3 regions of the Streptomyces sp. 11x1 genome follow, and region 1 is predicted to be linked to each of the others. Evidence: predicted binding sites of a transcription regulator. Region 1 holds the regulator's gene; each other region holds the start of a gene.
What was found. Region 1 encodes HrcA, which represses chaperone genes, less so after heat shock. Its sites were predicted from a motif close to TTNGCACTCNGNNNNNCNGAGTGCNAA; they were not measured.
Positions count from the first base shown of each region.

Region 2: a site for HrcA is predicted at 5,653-5,679, ahead of groES (co-chaperone GroES). Genes of this name have one in related genera too.
Region 3: a site for HrcA is predicted at 5,234-5,260, ahead of groL (chaperonin GroEL). Genes of this name have one in related genera too.

Region 1 is NZ_CP122458.1:7,028,812-7,038,744, reverse strand. Features, by position in the region: gene P8T65_RS30935 (16S rRNA (uracil(1498)-N(3))-methyltransferase) at 1-719, opposite strand, end outside; gene P8T65_RS30930 (nitronate monooxygenase) at 716-1,801, opposite strand; gene dnaJ (molecular chaperone DnaJ) at 2,017-3,153, opposite strand; gene hrcA (heat-inducible transcriptional repressor HrcA) at 3,154-4,170, opposite strand; gene P8T65_RS30915 (MBL fold metallo-hydrolase) at 4,593-5,324, shown strand; gene P8T65_RS30910 (DUF3097 domain-containing protein) at 5,367-6,182, shown strand; gene P8T65_RS30905 (Uma2 family endonuclease) at 6,160-6,738, opposite strand; gene hemW (radical SAM family heme chaperone HemW) at 6,838-8,070, opposite strand; gene P8T65_RS30895 (SpoIIE family protein phosphatase) at 8,129-9,933, opposite strand, start outside.
Region 2 is NZ_CP122458.1:4,048,238-4,058,170, reverse strand. Features, by position in the region: gene P8T65_RS17490 (RNA polymerase sigma factor) at 36-1,424, shown strand; gene P8T65_RS17485 (THUMP-like domain-containing protein) at 1,792-2,988, opposite strand; gene P8T65_RS17480 (polysaccharide deacetylase family protein) at 3,164-4,201, shown strand; gene P8T65_RS17475 (polysaccharide deacetylase family protein) at 4,867-5,619, shown strand; gene groES (co-chaperone GroES) at 5,826-6,134, shown strand; gene groL (chaperonin GroEL) at 6,282-7,907, shown strand; gene P8T65_RS17460 (ester cyclase) at 8,005-8,712, opposite strand; gene P8T65_RS17455 (SDR family oxidoreductase) at 8,806-9,579, opposite strand; gene P8T65_RS17450 (MOSC domain-containing protein) at 9,714-9,933, opposite strand, start outside.
Region 3 is NZ_CP122458.1:5,787,197-5,797,129, reverse strand. Features, by position in the region: gene P8T65_RS25530 (superoxide dismutase family protein) at 1-546, opposite strand, end outside; gene P8T65_RS25525 (NADH:flavin oxidoreductase) at 749-1,891, opposite strand; gene P8T65_RS25520 (TetR family transcriptional regulator) at 2,095-2,673, opposite strand; gene P8T65_RS25515 (dihydrofolate reductase family protein) at 2,744-3,337, shown strand; gene groL (chaperonin GroEL) at 3,450-5,072, opposite strand; gene P8T65_RS25505 (cold-shock protein) at 5,439-5,645, opposite strand; gene P8T65_RS25500 (ubiquitin-like small modifier protein 1) at 6,105-6,380, opposite strand; gene thrC (threonine synthase) at 6,499-7,800, opposite strand; SAM riboswitch class I at 7,818-7,989, opposite strand; gene P8T65_RS25490 (glucosyl-3-phosphoglycerate synthase) at 8,121-9,065, shown strand; gene P8T65_RS25485 (trehalose-6-phosphate synthase) at 9,364-9,933, shown strand, end outside.

The DNA of each region.
Region 1 (9,933 bases):
AACGCCCCGGCCGCCGTCCCGGCGGTCGACGTGCGCAGCACACTGGGCCCGAGTCGGTACGCCCCCGCGCCCGCCTCGCCGAAGAGCGCCAGCTCCTCCGGCGACACGCCCCCCTCGGGCCCCACGACGAGCACGATCTCCCCGGCCGCCGGCAGCTCGGCCGTGGCCAGTGTCTCGTCGCCGCTCTCGTGCAGGATCGCGGCGAAGTCGGCCTTCGCCAGCAGCTCCGCGACCTGCTTGCCCGTGGCCGCGTCCGCGACCTCGGGGAACCGTGTCCGGCGGGACTGCTTGCCCGCCTCCCGGGCGGTGGCCCGCCACTTGGCGAGGGCCTTCAGCCCCCGGTCGCCCCTCCACTGGGTGATGCAGCGGGAGGCCGCCCAGGGCACGATCGCGTCGATCCCGACCTCGGTCATGGTCTCGACGGCCAGTTCGCCCCGGTCGCCCTTGGGCAGCGCCTGGACGACGGTGATCCGCGGCTGCGCCGGGGGCTCCTCGTGCACGGTCTCCAGGTCCGTGACCACGAGCCGGTCCTTGCCCTCGGCGGCCTTGACGATCCCCTCCGCCCAGCGTCCGCGCCCGTCCGTGAGGACGACGTCCTCACCGGCCCGCAGCCGCTTCACGGAGACGGCGTGCCGCCCCTCGGGGCCGTCCAGGACGAGCTCGCCGCCACTGCCGCCCGGCAGGTCCAGCGAGTCGACCACGAACACCGGTGCGGTCATCGTCCCGCGCTCCCGACCTGGGCGGAAGCCTGCGCCGCCTGCGCGGCGGCGATCTCGGCGGCCAGCACCTCGACCAGTTCCCCGGCCGGCAGTTCCCGTGCCATCCGGTGCCCCTGCCCGGCCCAGAGCGCCATGCCCTGCGCGTCCCCGGCCTTGGCGGCGGCCTTGCGCAGCGGCGAGGTCAGGTGGTGGACCTCCGGGTAGGCGGCGGGAGCGTACGGGCCGTGCTCGCGCAAAAAGCGGTTGACCAGGCCCCGGGCCGGACGGCCGGAGAAGGCCCGGGTCAGCTCGGTGCGGACGAAGAGAGGGTCGGTCAGGGCCCGCCTGTGCACGGCGTGCGCGCCGGACTCGGCGGTCGCGAGGAACGCCGTGCCGAGCTGGGCCGCGCTCACCCCCGCCGTGAGGAGGGCAGCGATCTGACTGCCGCGCATGATGCCGCCGGCCGCGACCATCGGCAGCGCCACGGCCTCGCGGACCTGGGCGACCAGGGAGAGCAGGCCGATGCCGGCGCAGTCCCGCTCGGGGTCGTCGCGGTGGGTGCCCTGGTGGCCGCCCGCCTCGACGCCCTGCACGATCACGGCGTGGGCCCCGGACCGCTCCACGGCCTGGGCCTCCTCCGCCGAGGTCGCGGTCACCAGGGTGAGCGTGCCCTTGCGGGCGAGGGACTCCATGACCTCGGGGGTCGGGCAGCCGAAGTGGAACGACACCACCGGCACGGGGTTGTCCAGCAGCACGGCGAGCTTGGCCTCGTAGCCGTCGTCGCGTCCGCTGTCCGGGTCGCCCAGCTCGGCGTCGTACCAGGTGGACTCACCGGCGAGCTGCTCCGCGTAGACCTCGACGGCGGCGGGCTCGGCGTACTCCGGCTGCGGCATGAAGAGGTTCACGCCGAAGGGGCGTGAGGTGAGCGCCCGGAGCGCCTTGATCTCCTGGTACATCCCGTCGGCCGTCTTGTACCCGGCGGCGAGGAACCCCAGCCCGCCGGCCTCGGACACGGCGGCGGCCAACCGCGGCACGGACACACCGCCCGCCATCGGGGCCTGCACGATCGGGAGCGGGACGAGATCGGTCAGTGCGGAGGACATGACGGCATGGTGCCATGCCCTCCGGGAGGAGCCGAATCGGGGACGGACGGTTGTTCGTCGGGTGCGGGTGGGTGGGGGCTTCTCGCGCAGTTCCCCGCCCCCTAAAAGACCAGGCCCTGCGGGCCTGAAAAGCACGGGGCGCAGCCCCGGCTTTTCAGGGGCGCGAGAAACTGCGCGAGAAGCCCCACACACTCGCACCCGACAACGCACCCCACTCAGCGCCCGTTGAACGCGTCCTTCAGCCGGGAGAACAGACCCTGCTGCCCGGGCTGGAACTGCCCCGTCGGCCGCTCCTCACCCCGCAGCGCGGCCAGCTGCCGCAGCAACGCCTCCTGCTCGGGGTCCAGCTTCGTCGGCGTCTGCACCTCGACGTGGACGATCAGATCCCCACGCCCACCACCGCGCAGGTGCGTGACACCACGCCCGTGCAGCGGGATCGACTGCCCGGACTGCGTGCCGGGCCGGATGTCGACCTCCTCCAGCCCGTCCAGCGTCTCCAGCGGCACCTTCGTACCGAGGGACGCCGCCGTCATCGGGATCGTCACCGTGCAGTGCAGATCGTCGCCGCGCCGCTGGAACATCGGGTGCGGCAGCTCGTGGATCTCGACGTAGAGGTCACCGGCGGGACCACCACCGGGCCCGACCTCGCCCTCACCGGCCAGCTGGATGCGCGTGCCGTTGTCGACACCGGCCGGGATCTTGACCGTGAGCGTCCGCCGCGACCGCACCCGCCCGTCGCCCGCGCACTCGGGGCACGGGTTCGGGACGATCGTGCCGAAGCCCTGGCACTGCGGGCAGGGCCTGGAGGTCATGACCTGGCCGAGGAAGGACCGCGTGACCTGCGAGACCTCACCACGACCACGGCACATGTCACAGGTCTGGGCAGTCGTACCCGGAGCCGCGCCCTCGCCGCTGCACGTCGTGCAGATGATGGCGGTGTCGACCTGGATGTCCTTCGTCGTGCCGAAGGCCGCCTCGTCGAGGTCGATCTCCAGCCGGATCATCGCGTCCTGGCCCCGGCGCGTACGCGACCGCGGACCCCGCTGGGACGCCGTTCCGAAGAACGCGTCCATGATGTCCGAGAAGTTCCCGAAGCCACCGGCGCCGAAGCCGCCCGCGCCTCCGCCGCCCGCCTGGGACAGCGGGTCGCCGCCGAGGTCGTAGACCTGCTTCTTCTGCGGGTCCGACAACACCTCGTAGGCGGCGTTGATCTCCTTGAACCGCTCCTGGGTCTTCGGATCGGGATTGACGTCCGGGTGCAGCTCGCGAGCGAGCCTCCGGAACGCCTTCTTGATCTCGTCCTGGGACGCGTCGCGGCGCACGCCGAGCACGGCGTAGTAGTCCGTGGCCACTTAAGACTCCGCCAGGATCTGTCCGACGTACCGTGCCACCGCTCGTACCGCTCCCATCGTTCCCGGATAGTCCATGCGCGTAGGTCCGACCACGCCCAGCTTCGCTACTGCCTCGCCGCCCGAACCGTAGCCGACGGAGACGACGGACGTGGAGTTGAGTCCCTCATACGCGTTCTCATGACCGATGCGTACGGTCATGCCCGAATCCCCGGCTTCGCCAAGCAACTTGAGGAGGACGACCTGCTCCTCCAAGGCTTCCAGAACGGGCCGGATCGTGAGGGGGAAGTCATGTCCGAAGCGGGTGAGATTGGCGGTTCCGCCGATCATCAGCCGCTCCTCGCTCTCCTCCACGAGTGCTTCGAGGAGGGTGGAGAGCACGGTCGCGACCGTCCCCCGGTCCTCGACGTCGAACGCCTCCGGCAGGTCCTCGACCAGCCGGGGCACGTCGGTGAACCGGCGGCCCGCGACCTTGCTGTTCAGCCGGGCGCGAAGATCCGCGAGTGACGTTTCCCCGAACGGCGCCGGGCAGTCCACCAGCCGCTGTTCCACCCGTCCGGTGTCCGTGATCAGCACGAGCATCAGCCGGGCAGGGGCCAGCGACAGCAGTTCCACATGCCGGACCGTCGACCGTGTCAGCGACGGATACTGCACGACGGCGACCTGCCGCGTCAGCTGCGCGAGCAGCCGTACGGTCCGTGCCACGACGTCGTCCAGATCGACCGCGCCGTCCAGGAAGTTCTGGATGGCGCGCCGCTCCGGCGGGGTCATCGGCTTGACGCCCGCCAGCTTGTCGACGAAGAGCCGGTACCCCTTGTCGGTGGGGATGCGGCCCGCGCTGGTGTGGGGCTGGGCGATGAAGCCCTCGTCCTCCAACGCCGCCATGTCGTTACGGACGGTCGCCGGGGAGACCCCCAGGTTGTGCCGCTCCGTGAGCGCCTTGGAACCGACCGGCTCCTCGGTGCCCACGTAGTCCTGGACGATGGCGCGCAGCACTTGCAGCCTGCGTTCACTGAGCATTCGCGCACACCTCCAGCTCGACTCTCTCGTGCGACTCCCCCTTGGCACTCACCCCGGGCGAGTGCCAACACTCCCCGCCCAGTGTACGGCGGTGGGGTACGCCCCCGGCAAGGCCGGTCCACCCACGTCATGCCGACGTGTACCGACCTGTCCGGCGATGTCGGGCCCCGGTCCGACCACCACCGGGGCGCGTGTCGGCGCACTTCCTACCGACGGGTACGCCCGCGCGTGGGCGTCTCCGAGCCGCCCACGGCGATCACCTCGGTGGCCCGCACCACAGCCCGCCCCCGCCTGCTCAGCGGCTCCCGGCGGCCGTCGACCGGGTTCACTGGGGCTTCCCGACCACTGCTCGGCGACCTCCCCGGCACCTCCCCCGCACCCTCCTTCACCGGCCCGTGCGGTGCTACAGCTAGCGTCGGCGCATGACGGTGACTTGGGAAGAGTGCGGGTGGCAGGGATTGACGCCCCGGGTCGGACGGTGCCGCCTTCCCGGCTGGGACTGCACGGTCGGACTGGTGGCCGGGGACGGTGCGGCCCTCATGATCGACGCGGGTTCCAGCGTGCGGGAGGGCGCGCGGTTGCGTACCGAGGCGGGCCGGCTCCTCGGTGGCACCCGTGTGACACATCTCGCGCTCACCCACCCCCACTTCGACCATGTCTTCGGGGCGGCCGCGTTCGCCGGGGTGGAGGTCTTCGGTGCGGTGGGCGTCGACGGCGTCCTGACCCGTGACCGCGACGCCCTCCGCGCGGACGCGGTGCACCACGGTCTGCCCTCGGCGGACGCCACCGAGGCCGCCGGCCTCCTCGCCCTCCCCCGCCACCTGGTCTCCGGCGAGTGGACGCTCGACCTGGGCGGCGGCGTCCGGGTGCTGCTGGCGAACGTGGGTCCCGGCCACACCGGCCACGACCTCGCGGTCCTGGTGTCGGAGGGTGCTTCGGAGGTGGTGTTCTGCGGGGACCTGGTCGAGGAGTCCGGCGAACCGCAGGCGGGCCCGGACGCGCTCCCGTCCCGCTGGCCGGCCGCCCTGGACCGGCTCCTGGCGCTCGGCGGCGAGGACGCGCAGTACGTCCCCGGGCACGGCGCGGTGGTGGACGCGGCGTTCGTCCGGGCCCAACGCGACGCGCTGGCACGCCGCTTCGGCGTGTCGAACTGAGTGCGGGGGCATCCGGGCGCGGCTTCTCCTATCGTCACTCGAATGCGCCAGTACTCACCCGACCTGACCCCTCCCTGGAAGAAGCCCAAGCCCGCCCCCGAGGTCCCGGCCGACCCCGGCCTGGTCGTCGAGGAGCCCACCACCGGTTTCTGTGGTGCGGTCATCCGCTGCGAGGCGGGCACGGTGACGCTGGAGGACCGCTTCGGCAAGCACCGGGTGTTCCCGCTGGAGCCGCGGGGATTCCTGCTGGAGGGCCGCGTGGTGACCCTGGTCCGCCCCGCCGCCTCGGCCCCCGCGCGGCCGAGTCGTACGGCATCCGGCTCGGTGGCCGTCCCGGGCGCCCGCGCGCGTGTCGCCCGCGCCGGGCGCATCTACGTCGAGGGCCGCCACGACGCCGAACTCGTCGAGAAGGTGTGGGGCGACGATCTGCGCATCGAGGGCGTGGTGGTGGAGTACCTGGAGGGCGTGGACGACCTGCCCGCGATCGTCGAGGAGTTCGCACCGGGGCCGGACGCGCGGCTCGGCGTCCTGGTCGACCACCTCGTCCCCGGCAGCAAGGAGTCCCGCATCGCCGCGTCGGTCACGAGCGAGCACGCGCTCGTCGTCGGCCACCCGTACATCGACATCTGGGAGGCCGTGAAGCCGTCCTCGGTGGGCATCGAGGCGTGGCCGCGCGTGCCGCGGGGGCAGGACTGGAAGACGGGGGTGTGCCGGGCGCTGGGGTGGCCTGCGGAGAACACGGGGGCGGTGTGGCAGGCGATTCTGGGGCGGGTCGGTTCTTACAAGGACCTTGAGCCGGAACTGCTGGGCCGGGTGGAGGAGTTGATCGACTTCGTCACGGATAGCGGTGGGGCCTGACGTCGGGCAACGTTGCGAAGTCGCTCGTGTCCAGTTCGACTCCCAGAATCTCCAATGCCACCGGGTCACCGAACTTGGTGATCTGCTGCGTCAGGTAGTTCGCTTCTTCACCCACGCCCTCGGGCCGCGTCAGCAGAACGCATTGCCCCATGATCGGGTCGAGGATGAGATACGCGGGCACTTTGCCCGCCGCGTAGATCGACCTCTTGACCTCGTAATCCTGATGAACGCTGGACTTGGAGACGACTTCCACGACCATGGTGACGAGCTGGGACGGCAGCAGACGACCCGAAGAAGGCAAAAGGTCCCGCTCGACAACCACCAGATCCGGCACAGGCTCACTGGGCTCGGTCACGACGTCGATGTCCTGTGTCTGAAGACGAGACCAACGCGATCGCGGAATCTGGTCCTGCACATCGGCAACGATCCTGTTGTGCACGATGTCAGGGCTGGCCACCATCACGATTACCCCCCGGAGAAGCTCGACCTTGACGCCCTCGGGAGGCTCAAGCTCCTCGAAGTACCTGGTCATGTCGCGTTCGTCCACAGCGGTCATCTCCATGGCCTCCATATCCGCCGCGTGCTGTCGGCGGCAGCCTACGAATCAGGTTAGGTACCGAACCCCCGTTCCGCACCGATTCACCCACCCGAGTGATCAGTCCACCAAGTCCCGCACCACCGCGTCCGCCAGCAACCGCCCCCGCAGCGTGAGCACCGCGCGCCCCTCCTCGTACGGCCCCGCCTCCAGCAAGCCGTCGGCGAGTGCCCGACCCGCCGCGGCAAGCCCTTCCTCCCGGAGCAGGGACAGCGGGCAGCCCTCCCGGAGCCGCAGCTCCAGCAGGATGCGTTCGACCCGGCGGTCCTCGGCCGACAGCAGCTCACGCCCGGCGCCAGGGGAGCGCCCGGCCGCCAGCGCGCCCGCGTACGCGCCGGGGTGCTTGACGTTCCACCAGCGGACGCCGCCGACATGGCTGTGGGCGCCGGGCCCCGCGCCCCACCAGTCGGCGCCGCGCCAGTACAGCTCGTTGTGCAGACACCGCCCGGCCTCGGACGTGGCCCAGTTGGAGACCTCGTACCAGTCGAACCCGGCGGCCGAGAGCATCTCCTCAGCGATCAGATACCGGTCGGCGTGGACATCGTCGTCCGTCATCGGGACCTCGCCCCGGCGGATGCGCCGCGCGAGCTGCGTGCCCTCCTCCACGATCAGCGCGTATGCCGAGATGTGGTCCGGCCCGGCACCGAGCGCCGCGTCCAGGGAGGCCCGCCAGTCGTCGTCGGACTCGCCGGGTGTGCCGTAGATCAGGTCGAGGTTGACGTGGTCGAAGCCGGCGGCGCGCGCCTCCGCCACGCACGCCTCCGGGCGCCCCGGTGTGTGCGTACGGTCGAGGATCTTCAGCACATGCTGCCGCGCGCTCTGCATCCCGAAGGAGAGCCGGTTGAAGCCGCCCGCGCGCAGCGTCTCCAGATACGCGGGGTCGACCGACTCCGGGTTCGCCTCGGTCGTCACCTCCGCGTCGTCCGCGAGCCCGAACTCCTCCCGGATCGCCCCCAGCATCCGTACGAGGTCGTCGGCGGCCAGCAGCGTGGGCGTGCCGCCGCCGACGAAGACCGTCCGGACGGGGCGCGGATCGTCGCCGAGGACCTTGCGGGCGAGGCAGATCTCGTCGACGACCGTGTCCGCGTAGTTGTCGCGGGAGGCGAGGACGCCGCCGGTGCCGCGCAGCTCGGTGGCGGTGTAGGTGTTGAAGTCGCAGTAGCCGCAGCGTGTGGCGCAGTACGGGACGTGGAGATAGAACCCGAGGGGCCGCTCGGCCGCGTCGGCCAGGGCGTGCGCGGGCAGCGCCCCGTCGTCGGGGACGGGCTCACCGTCGGGGAGTGCGGAAGGCATGTCCTCCATTGTCCAGCACGGCCCGGCCGACGGTTCCCGTCGCCGGCTGCGGCGGTCGTCACTCCGCCCGCAGCACCAGCAGTGCAAGGTCGTCGTCCGGTGGCCGTTCCCCGAACTCGTGCACGAGGCGGCGGATGCGTTCGGCGACCAGCTGGGCGTCGAGGCCCGCGCAGTCGGAGAGCGCGGCGGCGAGGCCGTCCCCGTCGTCGAACATGCGCGGGCCGCTGCGGCGCTCGGTGACCCCGTCGGTCACGCAGAGCAGCGTGTCGCCGCAGCGCAGCTCGAACGTCTCGGAGACGTACTCGGTGTCCTCGATCACGCCCAGCAGCGTCTGCGGCTCGGCCACGGTCCGGACGTCGCCGTCGGGGCCGAGGAGCAGGGGCAGCGGGTGCCCGGCGGAGGCGAGGGTGCAGCGGACGCCGCCGGGGACGGGGACGAGCTCGCCGTAGAGGAGGGAGAGGAAGCGGGTCTGGGAGGCGTCGGGGTCGACGAGGCCGGGGTCGCCGGCGGTGACCAGGGCGCGGGCGGCGGCGTCGGCGGCCTCGGTGGCGTCGTCGAGGAGAAGCTGGTTGAGGCGGTCGAGCACGTCGGCCACGCCGTAGCCCTCGCGGGCGAGCAGCCGCAGCCAGGGCCGGGCGAGACCGATGACCACGGCGGCCTCGGGGCCCTTGCCCTGGACGTCGCCGATCGCGAAGCACCAGCGGCCCCGGCCGGCGGGGAACAGGTCGTAGAAGTCGCCGCTGGGTCCGCCCTTGTCGCACGGCTCGTACACCAGAGCGCTCGACACCCCGGGGATCTCGGCGACCGCGCCCGGCAGCAGGCCGCGCTGGAGCACCCGGCTGATGGTCACCTGGCGTGCGTACTGGCGTGCCGCGCCGATGGACAGCGCGATGCGTCGGCTGAGGTCCTCGACCAGCCCGGTCACCTCGTCCGGGAACCGGAGCAGCCCGGCCCGCCCGATGACGAGCGTCCCGAGCGGCCGCCCCCCGGCGATCAGCCGATAGGCAAGCGCGGCCCCACCTTCACACGCCTGCGCGGGCCCGCCTTCAGGGTCCCGCGCGGGCCCACCTTCACAGTCCCGCACGGCCCCACCTTCGGGGTCCCGCGCGGGCCCATCGTCACGCTCCCGCACGGGACCGCCGCCCTGCCCGCGCTCGAACCCGCCGGCACGCTCCCGCAGGGGTCCGCCGTCACGCTCCCGCAAGGGCCCGCCGGCAAGTTCTCGCTCCGACCCGCCGTCAGGCTCCTGCACCGGCCCGCCCGCACTCGCCCTCACCGGCCGGTCCTCCTCATCCGGTTCCGGCCACGGGACGGGGACCGCCCTCGACCGCACGGAATCGGGCAGTCTCGGTGGGTTCCTCTCCAGGGCCCGGCGCAGTTCCTCGATGCGGTTCTCGCTGCCGTGCCAGACGCGGGCGAGCCGGGGCGCGGGGCCCGGCGAACCGTCGCCGCCGCGCCAGCCCAGCCCCTCGTCCTCCAGCCACACCGCGCACCAGTCGGCCAGCCTCGGCACCAGCAGCTGCCCGGCGAGCGCGGCGACCAGATCCTCGTCGAGTTGCCCGGCGAGCAGGTCGGACGCCTCGGCCAGGAAGGAGAGAGCGCCCCGGTTCAACCACTCCCGGTCGCGCTCCCCATGTTGCCGGGGCTCGGGCGCGACCAGATCGAGCGGGTCCGGGCCCTGCTCACGGGCGCCCTCGGCGCCGTCTGCGCCGTCTCCGACGCGACCTGCGTACGCCCGCGCACCGCCGGACTCCCCCGCGTCCTCCACACCGGCGTACGCTGGCGCATCGTCGAGCCCCCGCACTTCCTCGTCGCCGGCGTACGCCCGCGCGGCCTCGGCCCCCACCCCGGACACGTCACCGC
Region 2 (9,933 bases), 3.0 Mb from region 1:
TCGGACGCCGGGGATGTCGTGTCTGATGGTGGGCTGTGACTCCACAGCCCACCACGGACAGCACGCCCGACCCGGACCCGGACCCGGAGGGAGGCCCGGACGCGGAGAGGGGCCCGGCCTCGGAAAGGGATCCGGGCTCGGAGAAGAACCCGGACACGGCCATCGAGACCGTCTTCCGGATCGAGTCGCCCAGAGTCATCGCCGGTGTCGCTCGGATCGTGCGGGACGTCGGCATCGCGGAGGAGCTGGCGCAGGACGCGCTGGTCGCGGCGCTGGAGCAGTGGCCGAGGGACGGGGTGCCGGACAACCCGGGGGCCTGGCTGACGGCCACGGCCAAGCACCGGGCGATCGACCTCGTGCGCCGCCGTGAGCGGTACGCGCGCAAGCTCGCCGAGGTGGGGCGGGACCTGGAGGCGGCGGGGCCGTACCTCGACCAGCCGTCCGACCCGGACGACATCGACGACGACCTGCTCCGCCTGGTCTTCACGGCCTGCCACCCGGTGCTGTCCGCCGAGGCCCGCATCGCCCTCACCCTGCGCCTCCTCGGCGGCCTGACCACCACCGAGATCGCCCGCGCCTTCCTGACCCCCGAGCCGACGATCGCCCAGCGCGTCGTCCGTGCCAAGCGCACGCTGGCCACGAAGAACGTCGCCTTCGAAGTGCCGTACGGCCCCGACCGCGAGGCCCGCCTCGACTCGGTGCTCGAAGTCATCTACCTGATCTTCAACGAGGGGTACGCGGCCACCGCCGGCGACGACCTGCTGCGCCCGGCGCTCTGCGAGGACGCCCTCCGACTGGCGCGCGTCCTGGCCCAGTTGATGCCCAAGGAGCCCGAAGTGCACGGCCTGGTGGCCCTGCTGGAGCTTCAGGAGTCGCGGGCGGTGACCCGCACGGGGCCCGCCGGGGAGCCGGTCCTGCTGCGGGACCAGGACCGCCGCCGCTGGAACCGCCTCCTCATCGCCCGGGGCTTCACCGCGCTCGGCCGTGCCACGCCCGCCGCGCACGGCGCGCCGGGCCCGTACGCCCTCCAGGCGGCCATCGCCGCGTGCCACGCGCAGGCGCACACCTACGAGGAGACGGACTGGCCGAGGATCGCCACGCTGTACGCCCTGCTGGCCGCGCGCGCCCCGTCGCCCGTCGTCGAACTGAACCGCGCGGTCGCCGTCTCGATGGCCGAGGGCCCCGGCGCCGCCCTGGAGATCGTGGACGCCCTCACCGCCGAACCGGCCCTGCGCGACTACCACTTGCTCCCGAGCGTCCGAGGAGACCTGCTCCGTCGCCTGGGCCGCACGGAGGAGGCCAGAGCGGAGTTCCTGCGGGCGGCGGGCCTGACCCGCAACGAACGCGAGCGCGAACTGCTGCTGGCGCGGGCGGAGGAGGACGACCGAGGGGCCGGTGAAGGGGGCTGGCCGACAGGGGGCTGAGAGGCGGGATGAGGAGTGGGGGCGCGAGGAGTTGGGGCGAGGAGCGGTTGGGCCGCGCGCTGAGGGCTGGGGACGCGTCGATGCGCGGCTGCTCCGTGTGCGGGGCACCGAGGGCCCTGCGCAACGACGGGCCTTTGACGAGCCGCGAGGGTGCCCGAGGAAGCCGCGCCGGGCCGCGCCGGGGGCCGTGATGAGCCGCAGGGAGGACCGAGGAGCCGCACGCTGGGTCGGCCGGGCACGACGGCCGCGATCGCGGCTTGTCACGGGCCGGGACAGCCGTGCGACCGGCAGCCCCACGGGCGGCGACGGCACGGCGCGGTACCCCCGGCGGAACCCGTCGGCGGTACCCCCGGCGAAGCCCGCCCCCCTACGCCGGGTGGCCGATCAGCATGGTGGGGGCTCCGGCCACCCGGGTCAGGAAGACCGTGGCCGAGTTGCGGCCCTGCGGCTTGACCTTCCTGCGCAGTTCCTCCGGCTCGACGGCCGACCCCCGCTTCTTCACCGTGAGGATGCCGACCTCCCGCTCGCGCAGCAGGGCCTTCAACTTCTTCACGTTGAAGGGCAGTTGGTCGGTGATCTCGTACGCCGCCGCGTACGGGGTGACACGGTGCTCGTCGGCCGTGACGTAGGCGATCGTGGGGTCGATCAGCCCGCCCTCCAGTTCCTCGGCGACCTCGGCGACCAGATGGGCGCGGATGACGGCGCCGTCGGGCTCGTACAGATACCGGCCCACCGGACGGACCGGCGGGTCGGGCAGCATCGTCGCGGGGGTGGCGTGGACACCTGCCCCGGCGGGCAGCAGCATCGCCCGCCGCGCCCCCGGCGTCCCGTCCGCCCGGAACCAGAGCACGGCCTCCTTCACGTCCCCGCCGTCGGAGATCCACTCGGCCTCGGCCTCCGGCGGGATCGCCTCGTGCGGGATGCCCGGCGCGATCTTCAGCGCGCCGAGCGGGGCCTTCAGCGCGGCCGACACGGCCCAGGACAGGGGAGGGGAGTAGGCCTCCGGGTCGAAGATCCGGCCGCGCTTGGAGGAACGCCGGGCCGGGTCGACGAACACGGCGTCGTACCCGTCCGTGTCCACCTCCGTCACATCCGCCTCACGCACCTCGATCAGCTCGGCCAGCCCGAGCGCGTCGGTGTTGGCGCGGGCCACCGCCACGGTCAGCGGGTCGCGGTCGACGGCCAGCACCCGGATCCCGGCGCGCGCGATCGCGATCGCGTCCCCGCCGATCCCGCAGCACAGATCGGCCACCGAGCGCACGCCCAGCGCCCGGAGGCACTCGGCCCGGTACGTCGCCACGCTCGTCCTGGTCGACTGCTCGACCCCGTTCGGCGTGAAGAACATCCGCCCCGCGTCCGTCGCGCCGAACTTCGCCGCCGCCCGCTGCCGCAGCCGGGCCTGGGCCAGCGCCGCCGAGACCAGTTCGGCTGGGTGGTCGCGGCGCAGCCGGGTCGCCACGGCCAGCTCCCGGGCCGGCTCGGTGTCGCGTACCTCGTCGAGGAGGGCGCGGCCCTCGGAGGTGAGGAGGGGGGCCAGGAAGGTGGCGGGGTCGAGGTCGTTCACCGGGTCATTGTCGGTCAGGGGGGCGGGGCCGGGGCCAGGGGGGAGGGCGGTCCGGGCCAAGGAGAGGGAGGTGCGGGGCGAGGGGAGGGTGGGGTGGGCCAGACGGTGGATGGTGGGGGGAACCGTGGCGGTGTCGGGGCGGTGGAGGCGGTCCGCCCTGCGAGGATGCGGCGCCATGCGATTCGTACGACAAAATGATGTAAAGAGTGCGAAGCGGGCGGGTCTCCGGAGGGGGTGGGGCGGTGTCCGGGGCTGCGTCGCGCTGCTCGCCGTCGCGGCAGTGGTGTCCGGATGCGGCGGGGAAGGCGCCGAGGAGGCCTTGGAGCGGGGCTCCGCCGGGCGGCGAGGTGCCGCCGAGGCCGGGGCGACCGCCGGGACCGCCGAACCCGCCCACGGCCAGCAGGGCGGGGCGCGGCAGCACGGACAGCGGCGCCTCGACGCGCCCGCCGCACGCGCCCTCGACGCGTACGCCGGGAAGGTGCGCCGGGCGCACGCCGCGCGGGTCGCCGCCGCGAAGCGCTGGGGGCTGGCGAAGGTGCCGCTGAGCGCGCCCGCGCCGCCGGTGCGGAAGCCGGAGCTCAGGACCCGCGAGGGGTTCGAGGTCGACGGGCACGCGGAGGACGGCCTCCCCCCGGTCTTCACCACCGTCCCCACCCGCCACAAGGTCGTCTTCCTCACCATCGACGACGGCGCCGAGAAGGACCCCGCGTTCCTGCGGATGATGACCGACCTGCGGATCCCGTACACCGCCTTCCTCAGCGACTACCTGATCAAGGAGGACTACGGCTACTTCGCGCGGATGCGGGACCGTGGCGCCGCCCTCCACAACCACACCCTCCGCCATCGCCACCTGCCCCCGCTCTCCTACGCCGCCCAGAAGCACGAGATCTGCGGCATGCAGGACGTGATGGAGAAGCGGTACGGCACCCGGCCAACCCTCTTCCGGCCGCCGTACGGCAGCTACGACCGGGACACCCTGCGCGCCGCCGCGACCTGCGGGGTCAAGGCCGTCCCGCTCTGGAACGAGGAGGTCTTCGTCGACCGCTGGGACTACCGCGAGTCGGACCGCGAACTCCGCCCCGGCGACATCGTCCTCAGCCACTTCCGGGGCACGTCGGACTGGAAGGGCACCATGCCCGACATGATCCGCCACTTCCTGAACCTGGTCACCGCCGAGGGCTACGCGGTGGCAAGGCTGGAGGACTACCTGTGAGGGCCTACGGGGGCGGGCGGGGACCGGTCCGGGGCGGGTGGAGACCTGTTCGGGGCGGGGGGCGCGGTCCGGGTGCGCTGGGCGTACGCCGCGGGTGGGGTGCATGTCGTGGGCGGGGCGCAGGCCGCGAGGGGAGCGAGGCCTGTGGGCGGCGTGCGGGCCGTGCGGAGAGCGCAGGCCGTGGGCGGTGTGAAGGCCGTGGGGGGAGCGCCGCCCACGGGTGGGGCGTGGGGCGTGCGTGGGGCGCTGGCCGTGGGCGGGGCGCAGGCCGCGAGGGGAGCGCGGCCTGTGGGCGGCGTGCGGGCCGTGCGGAGAGCGCAGGCCGTGGGCGGTGTGAAGGCCGTGGGGGGAGCGCCGCCCGTGGGTGGGGCGTGGGGCGTGCGTGGGGCGCTGGCCGTGGGTGGGGCATAGGCCGTGCGTGGGGCGCTGGCCGTGGACGGGGCGCAGGCCGTGCGCGGGGCGCCACCGACGCCCGGACGTCAGCCCCCCGCCCCCTGGCCACGACCGTCCTTGCCGCCGTCGCCGCCCTCACGGCCCTGACCGCTCTGCTTCTCACCGGGTGCGCTGCCGCCCCGGCGCACCCCGGCCCCGTCGCCCCTAGCCTGGGTGCGAGCGGACCCATGAAGCCCGGCCCCGTCGCCCCGCGCCCGGGTGCGGGCGGGGCGATGCAGTCGCGTCCCGCACCTCCCCACTCCGGCGCGCAGTCCCCCGCACGCCCCCACCTCCACCCGGCGTCGCCCCCCTACCGCCGCTGGGGCCTCCCCGCCCCCCTCGCCCCCGCGCCCGAGAAGCCCGACCGGCCCCCGGCGCCCCGCGCGGCGGAGCCGGGGCTGCCGCCGGTCGTGGACCGGGTGCCGACCCGGGACAAGGTCGTCTTCCTGACGTACGACGACGGGGCCGAGAAGGACCCCCGGTTCGTGGACATGGTGCGCGAACTGCGGCTGCCGGTGAGCATGTTCCTGACGGACAGCGTCGTGGGGCCGGGATACGGCCACTTCGCACGGCTGCGGGCGGTCGGCGCCACCGTGCAGAACCACACGCTCGACCACACCGCCCTGCGCGGCCTGCCGTACGCCGGGCAGCGCGCCGAGATCTGCGGCCAGCAGAACAAGCTCAAACAGCGCTTCGGCGTCCGGCCGACCCTCTTCCGCCCGCCCTACGGCGTCTACGACACCACCACGCTCCGCGCCGCCGCCGACTGCGGCCTCTCCGCGGTGGTCCTGTGGCGCGCGTCCATGCAGATCCACGACCTCCGCTACGCCGTCGGCGACCGCCTCCGCCCGGGCGACATCGTCCTCGCCGGATTCCGGGGCCCGGACCAGCTCAAGGGCACCACCCTCACGGAGATGACGACCCGGCTGCTGCGCCGCGTCCAGGAGCAGGGACTGACGGTCGGCCGCCTGGAGGACTACCTCTGACACCGCGACGACCGACCGCCGCAACCCGCTCGATTAGCAGTCCGCTTGACCGAGTGCTAATCGCGGTCATAGTCTCAGGTCTGGCACTCCCCCCTGGAGAGTGCCAACAACGCGACGGGCAGGTCCGGCACCCGCGACGACGGATCCACCTGGTCGCCACCTCAGACAGTTAACCCCGTGAGATCTCCGAAGGGGGAGGTCGGATCGTGACGACCACCAGCTCCAAGGTTGCCATCAAGCCGCTCGAGGACCGCATCGTGGTCCAGCCGCTCGACGCCGAGCAGACCACCGCCTCTGGCCTGGTCATCCCGGACACCGCGAAGGAGAAGCCCCAGGAGGGCGTCGTCCTCGCCGTCGGTCCGGGCCGCTTCGAGGACGGCCAGCGCCTGCCGCTCGACGTCTCCGTCGGCGACATCGTGCTGTACAGCAAGTACGGCGGCACCGAGGTGAAGTACAACGGCGAGGAGTACCTCGTCCTCTCGGCTCGCGACGTGCTCGCGATCGTCGAGAAGTAGTTCACCCGCTTCACCTGCTTCACCCGCTTCCTCACCGAAGCACCTTGCTTTTGAGCTGCGCCCTTGGCCCCCGCGACCACTAACAAGCCGGGCGTCGGGGGCGCAGTTCGTTTCACCCACGTTTTCCGAGAGGGCTGAACCGCTCCCATGGCGAAGATCCTGAAGTTCGACGAGGACGCCCGTCGCGCCCTCGAGCGCGGCGTCAACAAGCTTGCCGACACGGTCAAGGTGACGATCGGCCCCAAGGGCCGCAACGTCGTCATCGACAAGAAGTTCGGCGCCCCCACCATCACCAACGACGGTGTGACGATCGCCCGCGAGGTCGAGGTCGAGGACCCGTACGAGAACCTCGGCGCCCAGCTGGTGAAGGAGGTGGCGACCAAGACCAACGACATCGCGGGTGACGGCACCACCACCGCCACCGTGCTCGCCCAGGCGCTGGTGCGCGAGGGCCTGAAGAACGTCGCCGCCGGTGCCTCCCCGGCCGCCCTGAAGAAGGGCATCGACGCCGCGGTCAAGGCCGTGTCCGAGGAACTCCTCGCGACCGCCCGTCCGATCGACGAGAAGTCCGACATCGCCGCCGTCGCCGGTCTGTCCGCCCAGGACCAGCAGGTCGGCGAGCTCATCGCCGAGGCGATGGACAAGGTCGGCAAGGACGGTGTCATCACCGTCGAGGAGTCCAACACCTTCGGTCTGGAGCTGGACTTCACCGAGGGCATGGCCTTCGACAAGGGCTACCTCTCGCCGTACTTCGTCACCGACCAGGAGCGTATGGAGGCCGTCCTCGACGACCCGTACATCCTCATCCACCAGGGCAAGATCGGCGCCATCGCCGACCTGCTGCCGCTGCTGGAGAAGGTCATCCAGGCCAACGCCTCCAAGCCGCTGCTGATCATCGCCGAGGACGTCGAGGGCGAGGCCCTGTCGACCCTGGTCGTCAACAAGATCCGCGGCACCTTCAACGCGGTCGCCGTCAAGGCCCCCGGCTTCGGCGACCGTCGCAAGGCGATGCTGCAGGACATGGCGACGCTGACCGGCGCCGAGGTCATCTCCGAGGAGGTCGGCCTCAAGCTCGACCAGGTCGGTCTCGACGTGCTCGGCTCCGCCCGCCGCGTCACCGTCACCAAGGACGACACCACGATCGTCGACGGCGCCGGTGACTCCGGTGCGGTCCAGGGCCGCGTCGCCCAGATCAAGGCCGAGATCGAGAACACGGACTCCGACTGGGACCGCGAGAAGCTCCAGGAGCGTCTCGCGAAGCTGGCCGGCGGCGTGTGCGTCATCAAGGTCGGCGCCGCCACCGAGGTGGAGCTGAAGGAGAAGAAGCACCGTCTGGAGGACGCCATCTCCGCGACCCGCGCCGCGGTCGAGGAGGGCATCGTCTCCGGTGGTGGCTCCGCGCTCGTCCACGCCGTGAAGGTCCTGGAGGGCAACCTCGGCAAGACCGGCGACGAGGCCACGGGTGTCGCGGTCGTCCGCAAGGCCGCCGTCGAGCCGCTGCGCTGGATCGCCGAGAACGCCGGCCTGGAGGGCTACGTCATCACCTCCAAGGTCGCCGAGCTCGACAAGGGCCAGGGCTTCAACGCCGCCACCGGCGAGTACGGCGACCTGGTCAAGGCCGGCGTCATCGACCCGGTCAAGGTCACCCGCTCCGCCCTGGAGAACGCCGCCTCCATCGCCTCCCTCCTCCTGACGACCGAGACCCTGGTCGTCGAGAAGAAGGAAGAGGAGCCGGCCGACGCGGGCCACGGCGGCCACGGCCACGCCCACTGACGTACGACGTCGGCAAGCCGTAGGCGAAGGCCCGGCACCCCTCGGGGTGCCGGGCCGTTCCCATGTCCCCGCTCTCGCCCACCGCTTCCGGCGCCGCCTACCGCTCCAGCGCGTCGAGCGCGCCCAGCTGCCCCATCAGCCCGAGCCGGTCGTACTGCCACCAGCCCTCGACGATCTTCCCGTCCGGCGAGAAGCGATGGATCGTCGTGCCGGTCATGGTGACCTCCCGCCCGGTGGCCGCGATCCCGAGGAAGTCGCCCTGGTGCGTGCCGTTCCACGTCCAGCGCGTGCACACCTGGTCACCCTGCGCGATCTGGTCACCGATCGCGAACGAGAAGTCGAAGGCGGCCCGCCACATGCCGACCTCGCGCCTGACCGCGTCCATGCCGATGGCGTCCTGCGGGTTGGCCGGATCGTGGTCGTGGTAGTCCTCGACCAACAGATCGTCGAGCGGCGGCAGTTCGCCCTCGGTCCCGATCGTCTCGAAGAACCTGCGCGCGTTCGCCGCGTACAACTGCTCGTCGCGCACCACGTCCAGATCGGTGAACGTGGGCATCTCGTCGCACAGCGCCACCATCTCCTGGAAGATCCGCTCCGTCTCCGGCAGCCCGGAGTTCCGCATCGCCTCCTCGTACGAGGGGAACTCCACGATCTCCACGAAGTGCGAGCCGTCCGAACGGTCCTTCCCGATCACACTGTGCGTCGCGGTCCGCTTCCCCTTGGTCTGCTCCACCCAGGTGTCCATCAGCCGGTTCATCTCGTCGAACCTGCTGGTCCTGCAGTCGATGAGCTGCACGAATGTCATGACACACCGCCTCCGACCCCCCTGGGTCCGGATGAACAGCTCCATTGTCGCGCCGGGCCGCCGCCCCCACCCGCCGGGCCGTCCGGGGGACGGCTACTGCGGCCCGTACTTCCGTCCCGTCTTCGAGCTGATCCCGCCCAGCAGCCCGCGCGGCACCACCTTCACCACACCCATCAGCGCCTTGTAGCGGGGGTCCGGGATGGAGACGGACCTGCCGCGGGAGAGATCGGCGAGCGCGGCGGTGACGAGCTTGTCGGCGTCGAGCCACATCCAGGAGGGGATGCTGTCGGTGCCCATGCCGGCCCGCTCGTGGAACTCGGTCCGGACGAAGCCGGGGCAGAGGGCCATCAGCCGCACCCCGGTCCCGGCCAGATCACGCGCTGCACCCTGCGTGAACTGCACGACCCACGCCTTCGACGCCCCGTACGTGCCGCGCGGCACGAAGGCCGCCACCGACGCCACGTTCACCACACCGCCCCGGCCGCGCTCGCGCATGGCCTCGGTGGCCGCCGAGGTCAGACGCAGGACCGCCTCGCAGTGGACCTTGAGCATCCGCAGCTCGTCGGCCATGGCGACGTCGAGGTAACGACCCTTGTTGCCGAAGCCGGCGTTGTTGATCAGCAGGTCGACCGGGTTCTTGCGGTCCGCCAGCCGCCGCGCCACCGTCTCGATGCCGTCGTCCTCCGCGAGGTCCGCCGTCAGCACCTCCGCCTCGATGCCGTGCCGGTCGTGCAGCTCGGTCGCCTGCTCCCGCAGCCGCTTGGTGTCCCGCGCCACCAGCACCAGGTCGTGCCCGTCCGCCGCCAGCCGCCGCGCGAAGGCGGCACCGATTCCCGCGGTCGATCCCGTAATCAGAGCCGTTGTCATGGCCCAAGCGTAGTGACCGCGACCGCGCGGGTCCGATTGCTCCACCGCACGTTCACCAGCGACTTCGCCGACACCTCGGTGAACCCCCGCATCGCCGTGGCACCTTCACCGGCACCCCGCCCTGCCCCGACCCGTCACCCCTGCGCCGCCACGTACTTCCGCGCGATCTCCAGCACTTCCGGATGCAAGGCCTCGTCCGCCGCCAACAGCCTCGGCAGCAGGGAGTGTTGATCCATCATGGCGCGGAAGACGAGCGCCACGGTGACATCGTGGTCGGGCCGGTGGACGATCTCGATCGGATCGCCCGGGCTGATCTCGCCCGGCCGGATCACCCGCAGATACGCTCCGGGCGCG
Region 3 (9,933 bases), 1.2 Mb from region 1:
CTCGTGCAGCACCACGGACCGGGCCCCGCCCTCCCGGAAGCGCCAGTCGACGACGGCGACGGAGCGCGCCGAGCCGTCCTCGTTCGTCCGCACGTCCAGCCACACCTCGTTCTCGGGGTTGGCGTAGGCGGGGTCGACGGACGGCTGCTTCGGGTCGGCCTCGTCCTGGTAGTGCGGCCCTGCGTCGGCGGGCAGCTTGCCGCACGGTTTGGTGTGCACGTGCGCCCCGTACGCGCGGTTCGCGACAAGATCCCGCAGCCGCAGCTCGACCCGCGTACCGCCGTCGCGCCGCAACTCCTCCTTGACCTGCACCCGCCCTGCGACCGGCACCAGTTCGGCGTCGTAGGTGACGGCGGGCGCCACATCGGCGGTGGCGGCCGGGGCGAACACCGTCTTGACGACGAGCTTCGGGACGGGCACCTTCTCGGCGACGGTCTCGCTGGCGCCCGCGTTCGCGGCGACGCCGAGTCCACCGGCGACGGCTGCGACGGCGGCACCGGCCGCGATGAGCCGCTTGTTCTTCAGGGTGAGCTTGTGTCGTGCCATGGGGATCTTGTCCGATTCGTGGGGGGGGTGGAGGGACCAGCATGGTCATCGGCAAGTCGGCGCCCCAACTACCGCTGATGTCAACGGAGTTGGGGCGCCGACGCGTCGTGCCACGACACTACAACGACACATATGACGGAATTGGTTCGCTACCGCCGGGTAGTGGGGAGACTTGGCGAAACATCCCCGGCGCGGGGGCGACTCAGCTGAGCGAGCCCAGCGCCGCCGGCTCGAACGTCTTCAGTTCGTCGAAGCGGCCCTGGAGCACCTTCGCGGCCCACTCGGGGTCCTGGAGCAGCGCCCGGCCCACGGCGACGAGGTCGAACTCCTCCGCCTCCAGCCCGTCCAGCAGGTCGTCGATGCTCTTCGTCGCCGCCCCCTCCCCGGTGAACACGGCGAGGAACTCCCCGTCCAGGCCGACCGAACCGACCGTGATGGTCGGCTTGCCGGTGAGCTTCTTCGTCCAGCCCGCGAGGTTCAGCTCGGACCCCTCGAACTCGGCCTGCCAGTAGCGGCGCGTGGACGCGTGGAACGCGTCGACACCGGCCGCCACCAGCGGGCTCAGCACCGCTTCCAGCTCCTCCGGCGTCTCGGCGAGACGCGCGTCGTACGCGTCCTGCTTCCACTGCGAGTAGCGGAAGATGACGGGGAAGTCGGCGGACACGGAGTCCCGTACGGCCGCCACGACCTCCGCAGCGAACTTCGTACGGGCGACGAGGTCCCCGCCGTAGGCGTCGGTGCGACGGTTGGTGTGCGCCCAGAGGAACTGGTCGACGAGGTAGCCGTGGGCGCCGTGGATCTCGACGCCGTCCATGCCGATGCGCTCGGCCTCGGCGGCGGACTTGGCGAAGGCCGCGACGACCTCGTCGATGTCGGCCTGGGTCATCGCCCGGCCGCCCTCGGCCTCGGTGCCGTCGGGCCGCAGACCGGAGGGGCCGAGGACCGGGGCCTCGGGGAACAGCTTGCCCTGCTGCCGGACGGTCCCGATGTGCCACAGCTGCGGCACGATCGTCCCGCCCCCGGCGTGCACGGCCTCGGCGACCTTCGCCCACCCGGCGAGCTGCTCCTCACCGGCGAACCGGGGCACCCCGTCGAGGTCACCCGCCGTCTCGTGCCCGACGTACGTCCCCTCGGTCACGATCAGCCCGACCCCCGCGGCCGCCCGCCGTCCGTAGTACGAGGCGACGTCCGCACCGGGCACACCCCCGGGCGAGAACACCCGCGTCATCGGCGCCATCGCAATCCGGTTGGGGATGGTCAGCCCGTTGATCGTGACGGGCCGGGACAGCACCTCGGCGGCTCGGGACGTGGAACCAGTGGTGGAGGCGGTGGAAGCGGTGGTCACGTGGGGACTCCTTGGAGGCGTCGGTCGGACAGCGAGGAGTGTCGACGGCGTCGGACCGTCGAGTCCTGACGGTATGTGCACATGCATCAACCGTCTCCCTAGCCCAACGGCCGCTCCCCCTGCCGCATTCCGATCCACCTCGACGGCGCCCTGTGACCCCGGGCACAGCAGCGTCCGGGGCTCCTTCGGACGAGCGCGACGGTCTACTCCGCCCCCACGATGCGCTCCACGGCGGCCGTCACCAGTTGTTCACGCTCCGCCTCGGTGAAGACGTCCGGCAGCGTGAGCTGTTCGACGATCAGCCAGTTCAGCGTCAGGATGAGCAGCTTGACGGCCATGGCGTCGCCGGGGAGGCCGGAAGCCTCGTGATAGGCGACATTGGCGTCGACGTCGGCTCGGACCCGATCAGTGAGGACCTTGCGCAGTTCGGGGCGCCGGGTGGCCTCGAGGCGCAGCTCGAGCAGCGCGAGGTAACCGGTGCGGAAGGCGGCGATGCGGCCGACGAGCTCGCGCATCAGTTCGGCGTAGGTCTCCCGGTCGCGTCCGGCCGCCCGCTGACGGGCGATGGTGGCCTCGTCGGGCTGGAGTCGCTCGTAGACCCGGGCGCCGGCCTGGGTGAACAGGTCGTCGCGGTTGGCGAAGTAGTTGGACGCCGTGCCGACGGGCACGGCGGCTTCGGCATCCACAGCCCGGAAAGTCAGGCCTCGTGCACCTTCTCGGGCCAGCACCTCGATCGCCGCGTCGACGAGGGCCGCGCGCCGCTGCTCGTTCCGTCTCACCATTGACACCACTCCGGATGTAGTACTACGTTCAAACCACTTCAAGCAGAGTACTACGCATGGGGGTCATGAGATGCGAAAGCTCGTGTATTACGTCGGCGTCTCGCTCGACGGCCGTATCGCCGGTCCCGGCGGCGAATTCGACTTCTTCCCGCAGGGCGACGAGCAGCAGGCCGCCGCCTACTCGACCTGGATGAACGCGCTGCACCCGGAGACCGTCCCGACCGCCTACCGCGCGGCCGTCGGCGTCGCCGACGCGCCCAACCGGCGTTTCGACACCGTCGTCATGGGCCTCGGCACCTACCGCCCCGCCCTCGACAACGGGATCACCAGCCCGTACGCGCACCTGCGTCAGTACGTCGTCTCCAGCACCCTCGCACCGGACACCGACCCGGCCGTCACCGTCGTACCGAGCGACCCGCTCGCCCTCGTCCGTGAGCTCAAGGGCGAAGGGAGCACCGGCCTGGACATCTGGCTCTGCGGCGGCGGCCGGCTCGCGGGCACCCTGCTGCCCGAGATCGACGAGCTGCTGATCAAGACCTACCCGGTCGTCGCCGGCACCGGAATCCCGATGGTCGACGGCGCCTTCGACCCCACCGCCTTCAACACCGCCGAACGCACGGCCTTCCCGAACGGAGTCACCCTCACCCACCTCACGCGCCGCTGATCCGGGGGACCCTCTCCGGCTCCCCTCTCAGCCGAAACGCCCGAGGGCGGCACCCCCCGTTTCCAGGGAGTGCCGCCCTCGGTACCGCAGGACGGTGATCGACCGGGGTCGATCAGAAGTCCATGTCACCGCCCGGCATGCCGCCGCCGGCGGGCGCGGCGGCCTTCTCCGGCTTGTCGGCGATGACGGCCTCGGTGGTCAGGAAGAGCGCGGCGATGGAGGCGGCGTTCTGCAGAGCGGAACGCGTCACCTTCGCCGGGTCGATGATGCCGGAGGCGATCATGTCGACGTACTCACCGGTCGCGGCGTTCAGACCGTGACCGACCTGGAGGTTGCGGACCTTCTCCACGACGACGCCACCCTCGAGACCACCGTTGACGGCGATCTGCTTGAGCGGGGCCTCCAGCGCGAGCTTCACGGCGTTGGCGCCGGTCGCCTCGTCACCCTCCAGCTCCAGCTTCTCGAAGACCTGGGAGGCCTGCAGCAGGGCCACGCCACCACCGGCGACGATGCCCTCCTCGACGGCCGCCTTCGCGTTGCGAACGGCGTCCTCGATGCGGTGCTTGCGCTCCTTGAGCTCCACCTCGGTCGCGGCACCGGCCTTGATGACGGCCACGCCGCCCGCGAGCTTCGCCAGGCGCTCCTGGAGCTTCTCGCGGTCGTAGTCCGAGTCGCTGTTCTCGATCTCGGCGCGGATCTGGTTGACCCGGCCCTGGACCTGCTCCGAGGAGCCGGCCCCGTCGACGATGGTGGTCTCGTCCTTGGTGATGACGACCTTGCGGGCACGGCCCAGGAGGTCGATGGTGGTGTTCTCGAGCTTGAGGCCGACCTCCTCGGAGATGACCTCGCCGCCGGTGAGGATGGCGATGTCGTTCAGCATCGCCTTGCGGCGGTCACCGAAGCCCGGGGCCTTGACGGCGACGGACTTGAAGGTGCCACGGATCTTGTTGACGACCAGGGTCGACAGGGCCTCGCCCTCGACGTCCTCGGCGATGATCAGCAGCGGCTTGCCCGACTGCATGACCTTCTCCAGGAGCGGGAGCAGGTCCTTGACGTTGGTGACCTTGGAGTTGGCGATGAGGATGTAGGGGTCCTCCAGGACCGCCTCCATGCGCTCCATGTCGGTCGCGAAGTACGCCGAGATGTAGCCCTTGTCGAAGCGCATACCCTCGGTGAGCTCAAGCTCCAGACCGAAGGTCTGCGACTCCTCGACGGTGATGACGCCTTCCTTGCCGACCTTGTCCATGGCCTCGGCGATCAGCTCGCCGATCTGGGTGTCGGCGGCGGAGATGGAGGCCGTGGAGGCGATCTGCTCCTTGGTCTCGACCTCCTTGGCCTGGTCGAGCAGCGCACCGGAGACGGCCTCGACGGCCTTCTCGATGCCGCGCTTGAGGGCCATCGGGTTGGCGCCGGCGGCTACGTTGCGCAGGCCTTCCTTGACCAGGGCCTGGGCGAGAACGGTCGCGGTGGTCGTACCGTCACCGGCGACGTCGTCCGTCTTCTTGGCGACTTCCTTGACCAGCTCGGCGCCGATCTTCTCGTACGGGTCCTCGAGCTCGATCTCCTTGGCGATGGACACACCATCGTTGGTGATCGTGGGGGCGCCCCACTTCTTCTCGAGGACGACGTTCCGGCCCTTGGGGCCGAGCGTCACCTTGACGGCGTCCGCGAGCTGGTTCATGCCGCGCTCGAGGCCGCGCCGCGCCTCCTCGTCGAACGCGATGATCTTGGCCATGTGAAGTGGTCCTCCCGGACTGGGGTGGATTGCTCCGGACCGCGCTGGCGCCCGCGACGGACGGCCTGCCTGCCTCGTGGTTCCTTGCCCCACCCGGCCTGCGGGCCTCACCGACCCGGTCCTCGTTGTCACTCTCACCTTCAGAGTGCTAACGCCAATGATTAGCACTCGACCATGCCGAGTGCAAGCGGCTCTCGATGATCCGCAGGTGAACGCGCCCGCGCACGCGCCGCCCCGGCGCCCCGCGCACACCCCTCACACACAGGAGGGCCCGCAGCACACGCAGGAGGGCCCGCACCCCTGACGGGGTGCGGGCCCTCCCGAAAAGAACGAAGAACGTCGCTGCGTGAAACCCGGCGCGTTACTTCAGCCGACCGCGAGCCGGACCATGTCCGCCTGCGGTCCCTTCTGACCCTGCGAGATCTCGAACTCGACCCGCTGGCCCTCTTCCAGGGTGCGGTAACCGTCCATCTGGATCGCGCTGTAGTGGACGAATACATCCGCACCACCGTCGACCGCGATGAAGCCGTACCCCTTCTCCGCGTTGAACCACTTGACGGTGCCCTGAGCCATGCCTAACTCCCCTATTACTGGCCCTTGCACAGATCCACACTTCGCGGATCCGGGTCAGACCTCACCCCCCAACGGTTGGGGGTGTGCGCCGGAACGCGTCGACCGCGGCCGAATGTATCTGTCCAACTGCCCTCTGCAACAGGTCAATCGGACGAGAATTCTGGACACGACCGGTCGGGAATGTACGAACAATTCGTCTGAATTCAGGGCAAGTCGGGCCCCATAAAAGGAACGAAATACGCAAAAGGCCTGCACACTTTGGCTACTTCATATAGGGCGTGCGGCGCGATCGGATATGCGCCCGGCAAGAATCACTACGGTGATCGGACCGGGTTCCCCAACTCTACAGTGCTCAACCATAGAGAATTGCCCCCTCCGCTTCTCTCGCGGAGGGGGCAATTCGGTGAACTCTCGGTAATCAAAGTTACCGACGGTTACTACCGACCGGTACGACGGCGGTCAGCCACCGGCGACCGCGGGAATGATCGAAACACCCGCACCGTCCGGCGTGGCCGTCTCCAGACCCTGCTCGAATCGGACGTCGTCGTCGTTCACGTACACGTTCACGAACCGCCGCAGCTTGCCCTGATCGTCGAGCACCCGGGCGGCGATCCCGTTGTGGTTCTTCTCCAGATCGGCGATGACCTCCCCGAGGGTCGCCCCCTCGGCACTCACCTCGGCCTGCCCGCCGGTGTAGGTGCGAAGGATGGTGGGGATGCGGACGGAAACGCTCACGATGGGACCTCCGGTCAGATGTTTTCAGGGGCGCGGGGCTGTGTTCAATGTGCGGCTGCCGCCGCGTGGGCGCGACCAGCCCCCACCGGCCCGCAGACGAACGACTGGCTAACGGGCCCTACGCGAGCCCCGCCTCACGGAACGAATCAAGGTTGGGCCGAATGGTCGCGGTCAGCCCGGTCCCGGCCACCGCGTCCAGCGTCTTCAGACCGTCCCCCGTGTTGAGCACGACCGTGGTGAGCGTCGGGTCGAGGAGTCCGTCCTCGATCAGCTTCTTCGTGACACCGACGGTCACGCCACCGGCGGTCTCCGCGAAGATGCCCTCCGTCCGCGCGAGCAGCTTGATCGCCTCGACGACCTGCTCGTCCGTCACGTCCTCCACGGCCCCACCGGTCCGCCGCGCGATGTCCAGCACGTACGGCCCGTCCGCCGGGTTGCCGATCGCGAGCGACTTGGCGATGGTGTTCGGCTTCTGGGGCCGCACCACGTCGTGCCCGGCCTTGAAGGCCACCGACACCGGCGAGCACCCCTCGGCCTGCGCACCGAAGATCTTGTACTGCTTGTCCTCGACGAGCCCGAGCTTGATCAGCTCCTGCAGCCCCTTGTCGATCTTCGTGAGCTGCGACCCGGAGGCGATCGGCACGACCAGCTGGTCGGGGAGCTGCCAGCCGAGCTGCTCGCAGATCTCGTACGCGAGCGTCTTGGAGCCCTCGGCGTAGTACGGCCGCAGGTTGACGTTCACGAAGCCCCAGCCCTCGCCGGCCGGGTCGCCGATCAGCTCGGAGCAGAAGCGGTTCACGTCGTCGTAGTTGCCCTCGATGCCGACGAGCTCGCCGCCGTAGATCGCGGCCATGACGACCTTGCCCTGCTCCAGGTCGTGCGGGATGAACACGCAGGACCGGAAGCCGGCGCGGGCGGCGGCGGCGCCGACGGCACCGGCCAGGTTGCCCGTGGAGGAGCAGGAGAGAGTGGTGAAGCCGAAGGCGCGGGCCGCCTCCAGGGCCTGCGCGACGACCCGGTCCTTGAAGGAGTGCGTCGGGTTGCCGGAGTCGTCCTTGACGAAGAGCTTGCCGGCGTCGACGCCGAGCGCGGCGGCCAGGTTGTCGGCCTTGACGAGCTGGGTCCAGCCGGGGTTGATGTTCGGCTTGGTGGCCACGTCCGCCGGGACGGGCAACAGGGGCGCGTACCGCCAGATGTTCGCGGGACCGGACTCGATCCGCTTGCGCAGCTCCTCCGTGTCGTAGGCGGAGTAGTCGTACGCGATCTCCAGCGGCCCGAAACACTCCTCGCACGCGAAGACCGGGCCGAGGGGTACGCGGTGACCGCACTCACGACAGCTCAGAGCGGCGGCGGGGCCGAGGTCTACTGTGGAGATGGAGCCGAGGGAGTCGGTGGTGCTTGCAACAGTCTGCGCAGCCATGGAGGCGAGGCCCTTTCTCCTCATCTTCCTCACGACGCACTTCGCCGTGAGACGGATTTGGCACCTTCCCTAGCCGGGAGCCTCACCACGATGACGATGACGCGACGATGCGCGAATGTCGTGGTCAGACCGGCTGGAGGGTTGCCGGGGCTTCATCGGGCCGTATCCCTCTGCCCCTCTGGATGAGCGGTATTTGGTTGTATACGCCGACGAGCCGCGACATGCGATGGTCACCAGCGTTGTCCAAGACTGTAACCGAAGGCCAGGACAGTTGAGAGAGCCGTCCGAACCGCGAGATGAACGCAGAGGAGCCGCGCACTGTGCTGAACGAAGTCGAGCGCTGGCTGAGTACCCGCTCCTGGTCCATGTCCGACCGCCCGCTCCACCGGATCATGGCCGCGAAACGCGCCACGGGACAGACGGTCAGCGTCGTCCTGCCCGCGCTGAACGAGGAGGAGACGGTCGGCGACATCGTCGCGATCATCCGTCACGACCTCATGCGCCAGGTCCCGCTCGTCGACGAGATCGTGGTCGTCGACTCCGGCTCGACCGACCGGACGTCGCAGGTCGCGGCGGCCGCCGGGGCCACGGTCGTCCACCGCGACGACATCCTGCCCCGCATCCCCGCCGTGCCCGGCAAGGGCGAGGTCCTGTGGCGGTCGCTGATGGTGACCTCCGGCGACATCGTCTGCTTCATCGACGCGGACCTCAGGGAGTTCTCGTCGGACTTCGTCTCCGGGATCGTCGGCCCGCTGCTCACCGACCCCGGTGTCGACCTCGTCAAGGGGATGTACGACCGCCCCCTGGGCTCGGCCGCCGGTCAGGGCGGGCGTGTGACGGAGCTCATGGCCCGCCCCCTGCTCAACATGCACTGGCCGCAGCTGGCCGGCTTCGTGCAGCCGCTCGGCGGCGAGTACGCGGCGCGGCGCTCGCTGCTCGAACGACTGCCGTTCCCGGTGGGCTACGGCATCGAGCTGGGCATGCTGGTCGACGCGCTGCACCTGGTCGGCCTCGACGCGCTCGCGCAGGTCGACGTGGGCGTCCGCAAACACCGGCACCAGGACGGGGCGGCGCTGGGCCGCATGTCGGCGGCGATCTACCGCACGGCTCAGCTGCGGCTGGCCCGGGGGCACCTGATCCGTCCCGTCCTGACGCAGTTCGAGCGGGGCCGGGAGGGTTTTGAGCCGCGCACGTATTCGGTGGACCTGGAGGAACGACAGCCGATGCTGGAGATCGAGGAGTACGCGGAGCGCAGGGCCGCGTAGGCGTAGGCGGCGTAGGGGGTGGGGGTGCGTGTTCCGTCGCCGGGTGCGGGTGGCTGGGGCTTCTCGCGCAGTTCCCCGCGCCGCTGAAAGACCAGGCCCTGCGGGCCTGGAAGACGGCGGGCTGCGGGATGAAGGGCATTGGGGCGCAGCCCCTGCTCCTCAGGGGCGCGGGAACTGCGCGACCAGCCCCCACGCACCCGCAGCCGCCCACGCACCACGCACCCCCTCCCCCATAGGCACCCGGTAGACGGCCGAACCGTACGTTTGACCGGTGAACTCAGGGGCTAGGTTGAGCCCTATGGCATCGACGCACAGCGCGCGGATCCTCGTCGCCTCCAACCGCGGCCCCATCACGTACACCGAGGACGAATCAGGCGCCCTCACAGCGAAGCGCGGCGGCGGCGGCCTCGTCTCCGGCCTCTCCGCGATCGACCCGGACGCGGGCGCCGTCTGGGTGTGCTCCGCCCTCGGCGACGGCGACCGCGAGGCCGTACGCCGCGGTGTCGGCGAGCCCGGCGTCCGCATGCTCGACATCCCCGCCGACGTGCACCACGACGCGTACAACGGCGTCGCCAACTCCACGCTGTGGTTCGTGCACCACATGCTGTACCAGACCCCGCTTGAGCCGTCCTTCGACGCGGAGTTCCGGCGCCAGTGGGCGTCGTACGAGACGTACAACCGCGCCTTCGCCGAGGCGCTCGCCCAGGAGGCGGCGGACGGCGCGTCCGTGCTCGTGCAGGACTACCACCTGACCCTGGTCCCCCGGATGCTCCGCGAGCTCCGCCCCGACCTGCGGATCGGCCACTTCTCCCACACCCCGTGGGCGCCCGTCGAGTACTTCCGGCTGCTGCCCGACGACATCGCCGCC